Magnetococcus marinus MC-1: one gene and its partner. The protein of the gene in region 2 interacts with the protein of the main gene of each other region in a pairwise test. Links are inferred from orthologs where the notes say so. Each region holds a gene or a part of one and is shown on either strand. Other genes may lie near its edges. The genes, in order: leuS and ligA.

Region 1 (8,824 bases), 4.1 Mb from region 2 along the record:
ACCACATCCCCACTAATGCGCCCTAACGGCCTTTCCAGAAAAACCAAATCACTGGTTTGAAAATGGCTGCTCTGCCTGAGTTTGTCCAACACGGAGGCGATCTGAAACAGGGCAAGCTGCTTCTCTTCAGCCAAGGCCAAACGCTCTAATAGGGAGTGGATACGGGCTTTCAAGATGATGGGATTAAAAGGTTTAACCACAAAATCATCCCCCCCACAATCCAGACAGCGGGCCAGTTCGGCATCACTCTCAATGGCGGTGAGAAAGATAATGGGGGGCGGTGAATCCTCATTCCGAGTGATGGCGCGTATCTGCTCGGTGGCCGCATAGCCATCCTGACCGGGCAACAGGATATCCATAATAATCAGATCTGGATCGGCCGATTGATAGCGCTCAACCGCTGCAAAACCATCCCGCGCCAGAATGACCTCGTAACCCTCGCTACGCAAAAAACTCTCCAGCAACCAAGCGCTGGTTTCATCATCTTCTACAATTAAAATTTTCCGCACGGTACCTATTCCTAACATCCATAAGGGACTTATTGACTCATAAAAAATGCGCGCGCTGGCCGTGTCAACCCCACCCGTTCGTCTTCTCCCCCGCTGTGCCACGCTTGTTTGAGCGACGTTCCAGCCATGTGTCGACTGCGGTTTCCCCATACAGAGGGCAACACCCCGGTTAACATGGCAGAGCCCCCCATCCTGGACAGCACGGCTTAATCCCACGCGAGCCGGTTGCTAAGGGTAGCAAAGTTTCCTCTTTAAAAAACGGCTTGTACGCACTTCAATCCTACGTTAAACATTTTCCACGCAACCTTTCAAGATCTTCCTTGATTACCTCTCTTGTTGCTCCAGATAGGCTTGCAGTTGGGGTATCACCTGCTGCCACTGTTGTTGCAACGCGACAGACAAGCGTTGGGGATCCTGCTCCGCTTGACAACACGCTTCCAGCCTGCGGGCCTGCTGGCTTATGCCCTGCAAACCCACCGTGAGACTGGAGGATTTTAGGGTATGCGCATGCAAACGCATGGCGCTCCAATCCCCCTGTTGGTGTGCGTGCGCAAAGTGCTGTTGCAACTGCTCGCCATTACGTATGTAAAGATTAAACAACTTTTTCAGAAATCCTGGAGAGCGCTTATTTTGTTCGAGCAAGCGTGCAAAAATCTGCGCATCCAGACCGATTTCAGCTAGGGACAACATAGGTGGGCTCCACGGTTTCTAAAGTTGCCTTGCCATAGCTCCTGGGGCGGGCCACAAGGTAAGCTAGGCGGCCAAAGAGGGTCCCCATGCTAACACACAGCGGGCCAATCCCCATAGCTGCGCTACCCTACTGTCAGTATGGCGTAAATAGACACCCTCATTTACCACACGCGCCATGCAGACCCCTAAACCAAGTGCTTATTTTTCCGATTTAAACGCACTTTACCCGTCATCCACATGGCGCTGATTTGGGGAATCGCATGGAGCAATCCCATACCACCATACCCCTAAAAAAAGAGCACCTCCACAACGGAGGTGCTCTTTTTTTAGGGGTCTCATGCTGTCATACCACCCACCACGGGCTGGATGCCGCCATTTTTCTCCTAGGGGAGATGAGGCGTTTCATATAATACCGTGGCCAGCGACGCCACCAACTGTTTAATCGCCTCTTCCCGCGCCAGGTCGGAAGCCGCTTGGTTGGTGGTGGCAGCCTGCATTTCGTAGTAGTTGGCCCGCGCTTTAACCATGGGCAATTTGGGCAGAGCCGTCTGCCCGCCGATCTGCCAACTGGGTTGGGCGCTGGCGGTAATGCGGTAGTGGTCCGAACGACCCGACTGCTCCTGCACCCGCAGCACCCGCTCCAGCGTGCTCATCTCCACAATAAGCACCGGCCAAGTGCGCTTATCCCCACTGGGGGTGCCCCCCAAACGCTGTTGCAACTGCTCTTGCAACATCCGCGCAAGGCGTGGATGACTGTATGCCCCATCCCCCTTAACCTGCACCAGCACCGGGGGCAAGCCCTCACCCGCGGGGGCCGCCGAACCAGGAAAACGATAGCCCAGACAGGCGCTCAGAAACAGGGAGGATAGGATCAGCAATAACCGCAGAGTCACGTTCATATCTTAGTTCGCCACAATGTTAACCAATCGACCGGGCACCACCACCACTTTACGTATGGTTTTACCCTCCGTCTGCACTTTAACATGTTCATCGGCCAGAGCCAGCTTTTCTATAGCCTCTTGTGCCATATCCACCGGCACCTCAAGCTTAGAACGCAATTTACCGTTGACCTGAATCACGATCAACACACGCTCCTTAACCAATGCTGCCGCATCAGCCAGCGGCCATGGGGTATCGCTCAGCAGGCTCTGCTCGCCCATACGCTGCCATAACTCCTCGGTCATATGGGGGGCGTAGGGATGCAATAATTTTACCGTTACCTGCGCGGTCTCCCACAGCAGCGCGGACGCCTCGCCGGTTAATCTATCCTCTCCTTTAAAGGTGGCGATGGCACCGTTGCTCATCTCCATCACCGCCGCTATGGCGGTATTGAAGGATTGGCGATTAAGATCCTCCGTCACCTTGACAATGGTGTTGTGTAGCTGGCTACGAAAGGCTTTCAGCTGCTCATCAGCCGGGGTGGTGGTGCAAGCTTGGCGCTCACCACAGCGCTCGATGGCTGCCAGTACCAAGCGCCAGACCCGACCCAAAAACCGCCATGCCCCATCCACACCACTGTCGTTCCACTCCAAATCCCGATCTGCGGGTGCGGCAAACAACATGAACAGACGCGCCGTATCTGCCCCATAGCCCGCGATCAGATCATTGGGGTCCACCACATTGTGCTTGGATTTGGACATCTTTTCATTACGACCCACCGTAACGGCCCCACCACACTCGATGCAGTATAATGCGCCGTCACGCTCTTGCACCTCTTTGGGGTAGCGCCAGCCATGCTGCGCGCAGCGGTGGGTATCCTTGCGTACCATGCCCTGGGTCAGCAACCGGGCAAAGGGTTCGTCGCAGCTTACTTCGCCAATATCCCGCAGCGCCTTGTGGAAAAAACGGGCGTAGAGCAGATGCAGCACCGCATGCTCAATGCCGCCCACATATTGGTTCACCGGCATCCAGCGATCAACCGCAGCCTTGTCCAACGGGACTCCACCCATGTGGGGCGAACAGTAACGCAGAAAATACCAGGAGGACTCCATAAAGGTATCCATGGTATCGGTTTCGCGGCGGGCGGGCTGGCCACATTGGGGACAGTCACACGTTTTCCAGCTTGGGTGCCGCTCCAGGGGATTGCCCGGCTCGCTAAAATCCACCTCATTGGGCAGTTGGATCGGCAGTTGTGCCACCGGTACCGGCACCACACCACACGCTGCACAATGCACCATGGGGATGGGGTTGCCCCAGTAGCGCTGGCGGCTGATGCCCCAATCCCGCAGACGATAGTTGATGGTGCCCTTGCCGATCCCTTGGGCCTCAAAATATTCGGCGACCCGCTGCTTGGCCTGCTCATTGTCCATTCCGGTAAACAGACCCGAGTTGACCAATCGACCCGGACCGGTATAGGCCTCGCTCAGCTGCTCGGCGTGCAGAGTCTGCCCTTCGGGCTGGATCACCACTTTGATCTCGATGCCATGTTTTTTGGCAAATTCAAAATCCCGCTGATCGTGGGCCGGCACCGCCATGACGGCACCGGTGCCGTAGCTCATCAATACAAAATTGGCAATATAGACGGGCAAGGATTCGCCGGTGATGGGGTGGATGGCCTTAATGCCTGTATCAAATCCCTTTTTTTCCAGCTTTTCCAGGGCCTCTTCCGAGGTACCCACCCCTTGACACGTCTTAATGAAGGCCGCTGCGGCTGGGTTATTCTCTGCCACCGCCGCCGCAATGGGGTGTTCGGCAGCCACCGAGCAGAAGGTAACCCCCATCAGGGTATCGGGGCGGGTGGTGTAGACCGGCAGGGTGCCTGGATAGCCCTCCAACGCAAAGGCAAACTCCACCCCGTGGCTTTTGCCTATCCAGTTGGTCTGCATGGTGCGCACCGTTTCCGGCCAACCATCCATATGTTGGAGATTATCCAGCAACTCGTCGGCATAGTGGGTGATGCGGAAAAACCACTGGTTGAGCTCGCGCTGCTCCACCGGGGCACCACTGCGCCAACCACAGCCATCAATCACCTGTTCGTTGGCCAGCACGGTGTGATCCACAGGATCCCAATTTACAAAGGCGTGTTTGCGGTAGACCAAGCCTTTTTCATAGAGCCGCAAAAAGAGCACCTGTTCGGCGTGGGCGTAATCTTCATCACAGGTGGCAAACTCACGATCCCAATCGTAAGAGAGCCCCATGCTTTTAAGCTCTTCGCGCATGGTGGCAATGTTTTCATAGGTCCAATCGCGGGGGTGTACCTTGCGCTGGGCAGCGGCATTTTCGGCGGGCATGCCAAAGGCGTCCCAGCCCATGGGGTGCAGCACAGCTTTGCCCTGCATACGCTGATAGCGGGCAATGACATCACCAATGGCGTAGTTACGCACATGGCCCATGTGGATACGCCCCGAGGGATAGGGGAACATCACCAATAGATAGAAGGTCTCCTTATCCCCCAGATTTTCGGGGGTGGCGAAAGTTTTTTGCTGGTGCCAGATCTTCTGCCATTTGGATTCTATCGCTTGGGGATTGTACTTTTGGTCCATGGATCGCCAACTTTTCGGTTATTCGGTGATGTGGGAGTCTCCACCCACCCAGAGACAGGGTGCGCCGCCCCGTAGCGGTGGGCAAGCAGCCATTTGTACCACAGTTCACCCCGATCGGCAATTTTCCCGCCATGCGTTGCACCCACTCTACAGCGATGGGCAATCTGTGGTACTGTGCGGTTCTGTGAATGGAATGTATCCATTCACCGCCCTGTCGGACAAAAAATCCTTGCTACGGTTTTTCGCGTATTTTAAAGAAATCTCCAGCCAAGCCAAACCCATTCCGCTTTCGCCTTTTACCGAATGCCCACCACCCGACCAGTACCACCGCAAAGGCAAACGGGGTAGACTCAAACGCAGCAACTCCAGAAACCTTCTGACAACGCTTGCGTAGCCATGAACATGGCCTCCTGCTGTTCCTGGACAGCCCCGATCTCCCCTTTTCGAACAACCCAGCCAAGAACGACCTGCGCATAACCAAGCTCTACCAGAGGATCTCTGGCTGTTTCCGTTCTCAGGTAGGAGCCGCAACCTTTTGCCGTATCCACAGCTTCCGCTCCACCTGCCGGAAAAACGGCGTCTCAGCGACCCAGACGCTGAAAACCTGTTCCAGGGAAAAGGGCCGAACTTCATGGCCCCTCCCTGCTCACGACACCACCTTCAGGGAGGGCGTGGTCAATGGTTACAATGCGAATGGAGAAAATTTTTATATGTACAGCGTACACCATACAGCAACCCACGGATTTTGCGTCTCTTACCAGATTCACTTACACCGCATCAATAATTATGGGAATGCCCCTCATTTATAATGAATAATAACATGTTGAGCTATAATCACTTTTTTAGATTATTCCATAAAGTAAAGGGTTGCTATCTGCTCTCAACAGGCGCACACTGCGCCAATACGTTGTGGAAGCCACTTTAAATAGTACAGTGACAAGATGTTTTATTGTCTTTAAAGCACAAAAAAACATTACATCCTCAACTGTCAGGTATCAGCCCCAGCAATCCTGGGCATTGGTTTTTTAAATTTGGTGTTCTACGCTATTCAGGCCACAATCGAGACCTTAATTCCCCGCCATCGGTTTTTGCTAGACCGTTTCGGCGTTTTCCATCCGCCACACCGACATCCTGGCGGATCTTGATGCTCGACCCCACAGGCATGACTGTGGGGAGATGAGAACCGGAGGTGTTATGTACAAGCACGACCTGATTATTGTCGGTGCGGGATTGGCAGGCATGCGGGCCGCTGTTGAAGCGGTCAAAGCGGGGGTTGACGTTGCCGTCATCTCCAAAGTGCACCCCTTACGCAGCCACTCCTGCGCAGCCCAAGGGGGCATTAACGCAGCCATTAACCCCAAAGACTCCTGGGAATCCCACGCCTACGATACCGTAAAAGGGTCCGATTTTATCGGTGATGAGGATGCCATTGAACTGATGTGCCAAGAGGCCCCCAATTCGGTGCTGGAAATGGACCGTATGGGCACCCCCTTCTCCCGTCTGGAAGATGGCTTGATTGCGCAACGCCCCTTTGGGGCCGCCAGCTTCGACCGCACCTGCTACGCCGCCGACCGCACCGGGCAAGTGCTGCTGCATACCCTGTGGGAGCAGTTGGTCAAGGCTGGGGTGCGGGTCTACGAAGAGTGCCAGATCCTGAAAATCTCCAATGTGGATGGCCGCATCGCCGGTGTCGTGGCCTACGATATTAAAAAGGGTGAGGTGTTTGGTGTGCAAGCCAAAGTCACCCTGCTCTGCACCGGTGGTTATGGGCGGGTGTTCCTCACCAGCACCAATGCCACCGCCAGCACTGGCGATGGTATGGCCCTGGCCTACCGGGCCGGTGCCAGCCTGTGCGATATGGAGTTTGTGCAGTTTCACCCCACCGGCCTACGCTACTCCGGCATTCTGGTCACGGAAGGGGCCCGTGGTGAAGGGGGCTATCTCATCAATAAAGATGGCGACCGCTTCATGACCAAATACGCCCCCAATAAGCTGGAGCTGGCCTCCCGCGATGTGGTTTCCCGGGCGGAACAGACCGAAATTCTTGAAGGGCGCGGGGTGGATGGTGCCATCTTCTTGGATCTGCGCCACTTGGGTGCGCAAAAAATTAATGAGCGCCTGCCACAGGTTCGCCAACTGGCCCGTGACCTAGAGGGGGTCGATCCAGTCTATACCCCCATTCCAGTACGCCCCACCGCCCACTATTCCATGGGTGGCATTCGTACCAATAAGTATGGTGAAACCATCCTGCCCGGCCTGTGGGCCGCAGGTGAGTCGGCCTGTGTCTCCGTACACGGTGCCAACCGCTTGGGGGGCAACTCGCTGTTGGATACCATTGTGTTTGGCTACATCGCCGGTCGTGAACTGGGTGCCAAGCTTGGCTCCATGGAGATGCCGACCCTGCCCGCAAGCGAAGTTCAGGCGGTTAAGGATAACATTGCCCAGCTGGTCGACCGTCCTAACAAGGGGGTGCGCCCGGCCTCGATCCGTGAACGCTTGGGTGAGTCCATGAACGCCTATGTCAGCGTCTTCCGTCACCCAGATAACATTCAAAAGGCGGCGGATCTTATCCCCACCCTGCGCCAAGATCTCACCACCATGCACTTGGATGACAAATCCAAAGTGTTTAATGTCGATCTGCTGCGGGCTATGGAGATGCAAAACTTGGTGGATCTGGCCGAGACCATCATCGCTGGTGCCATCAACCGCACCGAGTCCCGGGGTGCCCACTCTCGTGTTGACTTCCCCGAACGGGATGACGAGAACTGGCGTAAGCACACCATAACCAAGTGGGATAACGATGCCCAGACCACCGCCTTCTCTTATGAAGCGGTACGTACCGTGGGCAAAGATGCCTATAAACTCGCGGTGCGGTCTTACTGATCCCAAGGAGGTAGCTCATGAGCGATCAGGTTTACACCCTGCGCATTCAACGCAACGTGCGCCGCGATGACGGCACACTGGAAACCAAATGGGACGAGTTCCAGGTCAAGGCCACCCCTTTGACCCCCGTTCTCAACCTGCTAGAAGATGTTAAAGGCAATCAGGACGGCTCACTCACTTTCCGTCAGTCCTGTCGTTCGGCCATCTGCGGCTCTTGCGCCATGCGCATTGGTGGCAAAACCCGTCTGGCCTGTAAAACCCAGATTGGTGAAGTGGTGGACGAAAATAACACCGTGCAAATTGCCCCCCAGCAAAACTCGCCGGTGCTCAAGGATTTGGTGGTGGACATCACCAAATTTTTCAACAAAGTGCATCAGATCAAACCCTACCTACAAGAGGGGGCTGAGAGCGCAACCGAGGTCAATGATACCGCCTTTGATCAGGTTAACCATGTGACCCAGTGCATCATGTGCGCCTGCTGCTTCTCCGACTGCACCATGGCCGAGGTCTCCGATGCGTTTATCGGTCCAGCGGCGCTGGCGAAGGCGTTCCGGTTTGTCTCCGACCCCCGCGAGGGGAACAAACGGGAGCGGCTGCGGGTGCTCTCGCAAGATCACGGCATCTGGTCCTGTTCGCGCTGCACCATGTGCGTGATGGTCTGCCCCAAGGATGTTAAACCCATGGAGGCCATCGTCAAGCTACGTACCCGTGCGATGGATGCCGGCAATGTCAGCGGCTATGGGGCCAAACATGCCCAGGCGTTTCATGGTGATATCACCAGCAACGGCAGCTTGAACGAAGCGTTTATTCTAAACCGCACCCTGGGGGTATTGGGTGCCTTGGGTGAGATGGGCGCTGCGCTGCACTTGGCCAAAAAGGGTAAAATTCCTTCGCCCTTCCCCCACAAGATTGCCAATCTTGGTGAGGTACAGGCGATCTACGACGCGTTGGAAAAAAATCCACTTGACGTAGAAACCAAAGCTGAAAATGCCGTTCCTGAGTGATCGGAGGAAATGCTAATGACGATGAATTTTGCTTACTATATCGGCTGTGCCGCTCAACAGACCCAAAAGGAGGCCGATTGGGCCGCTGAAGCGGTGTGTGAAGAGTTGGGCATTAAGCTGCACCGTATGAAAAAAGCCACCTGCTGCGGTGCGGTGAGTCTGCGTGAAACCAAACCTGCCTTTGCCCTGGCAGTAGCGGCCCGTATCTTTGTCGAAGCCGAAGAGATGGGCATGGATATCGCCACCATCTGCAACA
Region 2 (8,664 bases):
GCAGGCAGTGCCCGTTTTGCCCGCTTGATCCGTGAGGGCCAGTATGAGACCGCCTTGGCGGTGGCTCGGGAGCAGGTGGAGAGCGGTGCGCAAATCGTGGATGTCAACATGGATGACGCCATGTTGGATGCCCAGTCGGCCATGGTGACATTTTTAAACCTGATGGCCGCCGAGCCGGAGATCAGCCGGGTGCCGGTGATGATTGACTCCTCCGAGTGGCGGGTGTTGGAGGCTGGTCTAAAGTGTGTGCAGGGCAAGTGCATCATTAACTCCCTCAGTCTCAAGGAGGGGGATGAGCCCTTTCTCAAGCAGGCCCATTTGGCGCGTCGTTATGGTGCGGCGGTAATTGTGATGGCCTTTGATGAGCAGGGGCAGGCCGACAGTTACCAGCGGCGTATTGATATCTGCCAAAGGGCCTATGACCTGTTGGTGCATACGGTGGGCATGGAGCCCAATGATATTATCTTTGATCCCAACATATTTGCGGTGGCTACTGGCATAGAGGAGCACAACAACTATGCGGTGGAGTTTATTCAGGCCACCCGCTGGATCAAACAGAACCTGCCGGGTGCCCGCATCAGTGGTGGGGTGAGCAATGTTTCCTTCTCGTTTAGGGGCAACAATCCAGTGCGGGAGGCGATGCATGCGGTATTTCTCTATCACGCCATCGCGGCGGGCATGGATATGGGCATTGTCAATGCCGGGCAGTTGGCGGTGTATGAGGAGATCCCGGTTGATCTAAGGGAGCGGGTGGAGGATGTCATCCTCAACCGCCGCAGTGATGCCACCGACCGTCTGTTGGAGGTGGCCGATCACTATCGGCAGAGCGGCGTAACCGAGGATAAAGCGGATGCCGCATGGCGCAGTGAGCCGGTGCAAGCGCGTCTACGGCACGCCATGATCAAGGGCATTACCGAATTTATTGACGCCGATGTGGAGGAGGCCCGCAGCCTAGCGGCGCATCCGTTGGAGGTGGTGGAAGGGCCACTGATGGCGGGTATGAATGCGGTGGGGGATCTGTTTGGCGAGGGCAAGATGTTTTTGCCCCAGGTGGTGAAGAGCGCCCGGGTGATGAAACAGGCGGTGGCCTATCTGGTACCCCATATTGAGGAGGCCAACCGCCAGGGTGGTATAGAGAACCGTGCCAGTGGCGCGGGCAAGATTTTGTTGGCGACGGTTAAGGGAGATGTCCACGACATTGGCAAAAACATTGTTAAGGTCGTATTGCAGTGCAACAATTTTGAGGTGGAAGATCTGGGCGTGATGGTGGCGGTGGAGACCATTTTGGATCGCGCTCAGGAGAGCGGCGCGCAGATTATTGGTCTCTCGGGGCTGATTACCCCCTCTTTGCAGCAGATGACCCATGTGGCCAAGGAGATGCAGCGCCGTGGCATGCAGCATATTCCCCTGTTGATTGGGGGGGCGACGACCTCTAAGGCGCACACGGCGGTTAAGATTGCCCCGGTTACCGAGGGGTGTGTGGTGCAGGTGAAGGACGCCTCCCGTTCGGTGGGGGTGGCGGCGGCGCTGCTGAGTGCGCGGGAGCGGGATGATTTTATGGCCGCGTGTGTGGCTGAGCATGAAAAATATCGCGCCATTCATGAGCAGCGTAGCACCCGCAAGCCGCTTTTGAGTATGCAGGAGGCACGGGCACGGGCCTTTGCAACCCCGGCTGCCGTAACCCAAGCGGCGCAGCCCGGTGTGCATGTGCTGGCGGATTATGATTTGGCCACTTTGGTGCCCTATATTGACTGGACCCCCTTTTTCCGCACCTGGGAGCTGCATGGTCGTTATCCAGAGATCCTGTCGGATAGCAAGGTTGGGCAGGCCGCCACGCGGCTGTTTGAGGATGCCCAGCAGATGCTGCAAGAGATCATCGCTCAGGGTAGCCTTAAGGCCAATGGGGTGTTGGGGCTCTTTAACGCCTCCCGCGTGGGGGATGATATTGAACTGGCCGACGGTTTAGGCACCATCCACACCCTGCGTCAGCAGCGGGACGGTGGGGAGGCCCCCTGTTATGCCCTGGCGGATTTTGTGGGGCAGGGGGATACCATCGGTATGTTTGCGGTCACAGCGGGCATTGGTGTGGCGGAGTTGGTGGCGCATCATCAAGCGGCCCATGATGACTATCGGGCGATTATGGTAGAGGCGCTGGCCGACCGCTTGGCCGAGGCTTTTGCAGAGCACATTCATGAACGGGCCCGCCGGGAGTTTTGGGGGTATGCCGGGGATGAGGCGCTCTCTAAGGGTGACTTAATTGCGGAGCGCTATGTGGGCATTCGTCCGGCACCGGGCTATCCGGCCTGTCCGGACCATACGGAAAAAGCGCTGCTGTTTAAATGTCTGAATGCGCAGGAGCATGCGGGTATGGCGTTGACGGAGAGCTTTGCCATGACCCCAGCGGCATCGGTGAGTGGTTATCTGTTTGCCCATCCACAGGCACGCTATTTTTCGGTTGGCCGCATAGGTGGCGATCAGTTGGAGGCGTACGCCAAACGCAAGGGCATGTCTGTGGAAGAGATGGCCAAATGGTTGGCCCCCAATTTAGATAGTTAGGGGATTATGGTTATGTCTGCATCCCGTGCCGCAGAGCTGCGTAAGCGGCTCAACCACTATGCCCATAGCTACCATACCCTTGATACGTCACTGGTATCCGATGCCGAGTATGACCGCCTGTTTAGAGAGCTGCAAAGCTTAGAGGCGGCGGATCCCACCTTGATCAGCGCCGACTCGCCAACCCACCGGGTCGGGGGTGCCATCCTGGAGGGTTTTGAGAAGGTACGCCATCGGGTTGCCATGCTCTCCCTGGATAACGCCTTTTCTGCGCAGGATTTGGTGGAGTTCCACCGCCGCGTGCAGGAGGGCTTGGCGGAGTCGGTGGTGGTGGAAGCCGTGCAGCACTATCAGGATGAATATGGCCTGAGCGATTTAGGGGCGCTGGTGGGGCGACCGGGGGCTTTGGAGGGGGTGGCCCGCGATGTGACCCAGCGGCTCAACCAGACCTTGAGTTTTGTGGAGCCCTTGCAGCCACCGGACACTAAGAGCTTGCTGAGCAGTGGCCGCAAAGCGGCGGATATTCTACGTCGTCTGCGTTTGTGGGCGGCGGAACAGCCCCAGCGGGTGGAGTATGTGGCCGAACCCAAGTTGGATGGGCTGGCTTTTAGTCTGACCTATGCAGAGGGTGTGTTGGTGCGGGCGGCCACCCGTGGTGATGGGCAGGAGGGCGAGGATGTTACCGCCCATGCGCGCACCATACAGGATGTTCCCCTAAGATTGCAGGGGGCGGGCTATCCGGCGCTATTGGAGGTGCGGGGCGAGGTCTATATGCCCTTGGCAACCTTTGAAAAACTTAATGCCGAGGCGCGGGAAAGGGGAGAAAAAACCTTTGCCAATCCACGCAATGCGGCGGCGGGCAGTCTGCGCCAGTTGGACCCCAAGATAACCGCCAGCCGGGGTTTGCGGATGTTTTGTTATGGCACGGGTTATGTGGAGGGGGGCACGCTGGCGGACCGTTATGCGGAGATTTTAGCGGCGCTGAAGGGGTGGGGTTTGCGGGTGTCGCCAGAGGCCGAGCGGGTGGAGGGTGCCCAAGGGTGTCTGGCGTATACCGAGCGTTTGGGTGAAAAACGTGAAACCTTACCCTATGAAATTGACGGAGCGGTGTTGAAGGTGGATAGCCAGCGGTTGCGGGAGCGGCTGGGTTTTGTGGCGCGGGCACCGCGCTGGGCCATGGCCTTTAAGTTTCCGGCCACGGAGGAGAGCACCACGGTACAGGCCATTGATCTACAGGTTGGGCGAACCGGGGTTATTACGCCGGTGGCGCGGTTGGAGCCTGTGGCGGTGGGGGGGGTGACCGTGACCAATGCCACACTGCACAATTTTTTGGAGTTGGCCCGTAAGGATGTACGGGTTGGGGATCGGGTCATTGTGCGCCGCGCCGGGGATGTGATCCCAGAGGTGGTGCGGGTGATCCCCCGTGAGAGCCATGGGGCCCTTGCGGTATATAAAGAGCCGGTGGCCTGTCCGGTGTGTGGTGCGCCGACGGAGCGTGAGGGGGGGGAGACGGCCCTGCGCTGTTCGGGTGGTTTGACCTGTCGGGCGCAGGTTAAGGAGGGGGTTAAGCACTTTGCCTCACGCAAGGCGATGAACATTGAGGGCTTGGGCGATAAGTTGGTGGCGTTGCTGATGCAAGCGGGTTTGGTTGAGCGGATTTCGGATCTCTACCGGCTGCATGAGCAGCGGCAGGTCTTGGTGGGGTTGGAGCGGCTCGGTGGTAAGTCGGTGGCCAATTTATTGGAGGCCATTGAGCAGAGCAAGGCACAGTCAGCGGCTCGATTTTTGTTTGGTTTGGGCATTCGGGATGTGGGGGTTACGCTGGCGGGCTCCTTGGCGGCGCATTTTACCAGTTTGGATGCGTTGATGGCAGCCACGGTAGAGGATTTGGTCGGCATTGAGGATGTGGGCGAGGTGGTGGCGCGGCGGGTGGTGCATTTTTTTGCCCAAGCGCACCATGGTGCGGAGTTAGCGGCATTGCGGGCGTTGGGGGTGGCGGCGGCGGGTGAGCCATGGCGGGTTGAGCCGGATGGGCATGGGGTAGCAGCGGCGGAGCAGCCCTTATCGGGTCTGTCGGTGGTTTTGACGGGCACCCTGGCGGGCCTGACCCGTGAGGCGGCGGCGGTTCGGTTAGAGGGGCTAGGGGCCAAGGTTGTGGCTTCGGTTTCTGGCAAGACGGGTTGTTTGGTGTGTGGGGAGAGTGCGGGATCCAAGCTGGCCAAAGCGCAGAAGGCGGGGGTGCCGGTGTTGGATGAGGCCGCTTTAGAGGGGCTATTTAGGGGCGAGATACCCCCTGAGATTCAGGCCCGTATGCAGGGGTGATGGGGCGATGCGTTGGGGGGTTGGGGTGAAGCGTGGTTGGCCATTATAGGGCGCACGATTGTGTTTGAAACGGAAAAACAGCGTAAAGAGCGCAAGCGGCCATGGGCAGGGGTGCCGCGTGGGGGCACCCGTTACAGGGCTGCCCACGGGGGGGTGCCGCTCTTGCGCGGCAAGATCCTGTTTCCCAAACACGACCCTAGTGCCTAAGTTGTGCCCCAATGGGTGGTCGTTATATGCCGCCTGGGTTTAACCGCGGTTTTTACCTTCCATCAGCGCTTTGAGTTGGGCAAAGGGGTTATGGGTGGCGGCGGGGCCTTCATCGGGCTGGTTGCCGCCGGTGCCATACATTTGGGCCTCGGTCATGCGTGCATGTTCATTGTCATGACAGTAGAGACACAAAAGCTCCCAGTTGCTGCCATCTTCGGGATTGTTAAAATGGTCATGATCCTTATGATGAACCGTCAACTCTTGGACATTCTTGTGGTTAAACTCACGCTGGCAGCGCCCACATATCCAGGGGTAGATACGTAGCGCCTTCTCGCGATAGCCACCGGATTTCATTAAGGTATTGATGCGGTTCTCTAGCTTTTCCATACTCATGTTATGTTCCTTATGCCGACCTACATATCCCGATAATCGGGACCATTGCCACCCTCTGGGGGGGTCCAATGGATGTTGTTAAAGGGATCTTTAATATCACAACTTTTGCACTGTAGACAGTTGCCCCCATGGCGGAGGTAGATAATGGCCCCGCTTGCATCCCGTTTGACTTCAAACACCCGCCCCGGACAATAACGCAGCTCAGGAAAACCAAAACGTGCCCCCTGGCGGGCGGGTAGGGTGGCATCTCTAAGCTGTAAGTGGATGGGTTGATCCTCCTCATAACTTAGACCACTGGTGGCTAAGGCGTACTCAACCGAATGACCGGTGGGGGTTGTATCATAACGCATTGGTTGCGCCCAATCCAACCCACTCGGCCAGGGACGCAGACGTGCCCGGTCCTCTTGCTGCCAGCGTAATGAGAAACCGTTTTCACCCCGCTGACGTAGCCCGGTCCAGGCGGCCACCGCCATGCCCCCCAACTTGCCACCCATGCGAAAACCTGCCCGCACATTGCGTTCTTCTTTAAGGGTTTGGGCAAGGTCCGAAGCCTCCCATGCCTGTTGATACCGGCGTAATGCGGTGGCTCCCCCATCCCCCTCAGCCAGTGCCTGCACAATGGCGGTGGCCGCCAAGACCCCGGAATGCAGCGCCCCTTTTACCCCCTTTAAGCGGGCGGGATTAAGAAAACCGGCACCATCACCCACCAGTAGCCCACCATGGAAATAGAGCTTGGGCAGTGCCAGCCAACCCCCTTGGCTCACAGCGCGTGCGCCATAACCAAGCAGCGTGCCCCCCTCCAGCAGGGGGGCTAGGGTGGCATGCTGTTTCCAACGCTGTAGCGCCCCATAGGGGTCAAAGGTGGGATCTTGATAATCCAAACCAACCACCAGCCCCAGCGCGATACGCTGGTTGGGTAGATGGTAAATAAACCCTCCGCCATGGACACGCTCTAGGGGCCAGCCCAGGGTATGACGGATGGTGCCCGGCACACTCTTGGGCACAGACCACAGCTCCTTCATACCCAAGCCGTAGGTTGGGGGGGGGCAGCCATGGTTGAGCCCCAGCTCGGTAAGCAGGGGTTGGGTGAGAAAACCCCGAGCACCCTCGGCCAATACCGTGACCTTGGCGTGAATCGCTACCCCTGGCTGATAGGTGGGCTTTTTCCCGCCGTGGCGGTCAAGGCCCATAGCGCCAGTCACAACACCGCTGATGTGCTGCCCGTCCCGCAGCAGTTCCACGGCGGTAAAACCGGGAAAAATCTCCGCGCCCAAGGATTCCGCATGGTCAGCCAACCAACGACATAATCCCCCCAACGGGTAGAGCTGGGCACCATGATCCTGCCATTTTTTGGGATGGGGCAGGGGAATGGCCTGGGTTTTGGTCAAGAACTGGGTGGTGGCATGCTGGACGGTGGCCAACAGCGGGGGCGGTGTGGGTGGGGCGGCATAGGTGCCGAACAGCAGATCCAGGGCATCGGGCTCAACCAAAGCCCCAGAGAGCTGATGCCCACCCACACGGGCGGCCTTTTCTAAAATACAGAGTGAGATCGGCTGGGAAGCCCGTTGCAATATCGCGATGGCGGTTGCCAAACCGGCAGGTCCAGCACCCACAATGGCAACGTCATAGTGTAGGGTTTCGCGGGTCATGAGGGTGGACCTCCCCAAGCGGGCTGGTTGGGCAGAGCTTGGTCAAACAGGCAATGTGTTGTCCATCAAGCGGCGGAGCACGGGCCGAGTGGTCTAACAAAACGGGGCGTGCCGTCGCGTTATGGGAGAGCACGGGGGGCCCGGTCGGCAGGCCATGGGACCTATGTTGGGGCGCGGCCATTAGCTGGTTGGGGTGGCATCCTTAGCCAGCGCTTCCAGCTCCTCTTTAAACCGAGGGATTTGACTCTCCAGACCGGCCACTTCATCCACCCGTAGGGCAAAGGCGATACCGGTGCCGGGACTGGCAAAATTTCCACCCTCATGGATCGCAGCCAGAATGCCTGGGGTAAGGTGCTCTTCGACCAACATGAAGGAGATATCCCGCTGGATATCGAGGGTTAGGCCAAAAAAGGTGCGTGCCTCATGGATGCCCGTGCCGCGACCGGGCACCACCGTCGCGCCGGTGGCGCCCGCAGCTTTGGCCGCATCCACAATACGATCGGTTAAATCGGTACGGGACATTACAACGATCAGCTTAAAGTGCATCATAGCGCTCCTTTGGTACCCTCTTCAACGGGAGGTGCCATCCTGTTGGCGGGCATCCTGTAGAGGTTTTTGTGCCCGTTTGGCCATCCATGCGGCCAGTTGAGCATAACCCATCACCGAGATCATGGGAAACAGACTGGCAAAGGCGATTAAACCAAAGCCATCCAGCAGCGGGTTGCGGCCTGGAATGGTGGCCGATAGACCCAAGCCCAGGGCTGCCACCAGCGGCACGGTGACGGTGGAGGTGGTAACGCCGCCTGAATCATAGGCCAAGGGGATAATCATGCGGGGTGCATAAAAGGTTTGCACCAGCACCACCAAGTAACCCGCGACAATATAGTAGACCAGATTATGGCCGGTCACGATGCGAAAAGTGCCCAATGTGATGCCTACCGCCACCCCCAGCGCCACCGCGATGCGCAGGTGAAAGGGCTCAACCGTGCCCCGTGACACCTCTTGTGCTTTTAGGGCCACCGCCAGCAAAGAGGGTTCGGCAATGGTGGTGGCAAAACCGATGAGAAAGGCAAAGAGATAGATCCAGCCATAATTCCACCAGCCTGGATGTTCCGGTACCAGTGGTGTGCCAAACACCAGCATGGGGTCGGATAGCTGGGCGGCCATCAATTTACCAATGGGAAACAGCGCCTTTTCTAATCCAGAGAGGAACAGCGCGAGGCCCAGCAACACATAGATAAAACCGATGATGGTATGGCGAGCATGGGGTAGGGGTTTACGCAGAACTAAAAATTGAAATCCCACCAGCAGCAGCAAGATGGGTAGAATATCGCCAATGGTGCTCAACAGGGTTTTGGCCAGATCAAGTAGGATCTCCATCGCTTAACCTACCCCCATGACAATGGTACCGTAGAGCATCACAAACAGGATGGGTAGTAGACTGGCAAAGGCGATTAAGCCAAAGCCATCAATCATGGGGTTACGGCCATGGATAACCGAGGCCAACCCCACCCCCAGCGCCGTCACCAGCGGTACGGTG

Evidence for each region.
Region 1: the proteins of ligA (region 2) and leuS interact in binary tests that used the Escherichia coli proteins (3 or more experiments, as listed by UniProt). The link is inferred for Magnetococcus marinus MC-1 from one-to-one orthologs.

Annotation. Positions count from the first base shown.
Region 1 is NC_008576.1:513,421-522,244, reverse strand. What follows is about bases 1,892-5,081. They hold leuS (leucine--tRNA ligase), read right to left. Parts: upstream 4,682-5,081; coding sequence 2,102-4,681; downstream 1,892-2,101. Other genes in these bases: lptE (LPS assembly lipoprotein LptE), read right to left, coding at 1,892-2,098. Also shown: MMC1_RS02260 (response regulator), read right to left, coding at 1-509; MMC1_RS02255 (Hpt domain-containing protein), read right to left, coding at 834-1,199; more of lptE, read right to left, coding at 1,583-1,891; MMC1_RS02235 (FAD-dependent oxidoreductase), read left to right, coding at 5,876-7,564; MMC1_RS19480 (succinate dehydrogenase/fumarate reductase iron-sulfur subunit), read left to right, coding at 7,582-8,568; MMC1_RS02225 (CoB--CoM heterodisulfide reductase iron-sulfur subunit B family protein), read left to right, coding at 8,584-8,824.
Region 2 is NC_008576.1:4,623,815-4,632,478, reverse strand. Bases 2,192-5,221 are described here. They hold ligA (NAD-dependent DNA ligase LigA), read left to right. Parts: upstream 2,192-2,568; coding sequence 2,569-4,875; downstream 4,876-5,221. Other genes in these bases: MMC1_RS18960 (YajD family HNH nuclease), read right to left, coding at 5,122-5,221; metH (methionine synthase), read left to right, coding at 2,192-2,556. In the rest of the region: more of metH, read left to right, coding at 1-2,191; more of MMC1_RS18960, read right to left, coding at 5,222-5,475; MMC1_RS18955 (electron transfer flavoprotein-ubiquinone oxidoreductase), read right to left, coding at 5,496-7,124; MMC1_RS18950 (P-II family nitrogen regulator), read right to left, coding at 7,305-7,670; MMC1_RS18945 (DUF1538 domain-containing protein), read right to left, coding at 7,695-8,504; MMC1_RS18940 (DUF1538 domain-containing protein), read right to left, coding at 8,508-8,664. UniProt on the Escherichia coli protein: DNA ligase that catalyzes the formation of phosphodiester linkages between 5'-phosphoryl and 3'-hydroxyl groups in double-stranded DNA using NAD as a coenzyme and as the energy source for the reaction.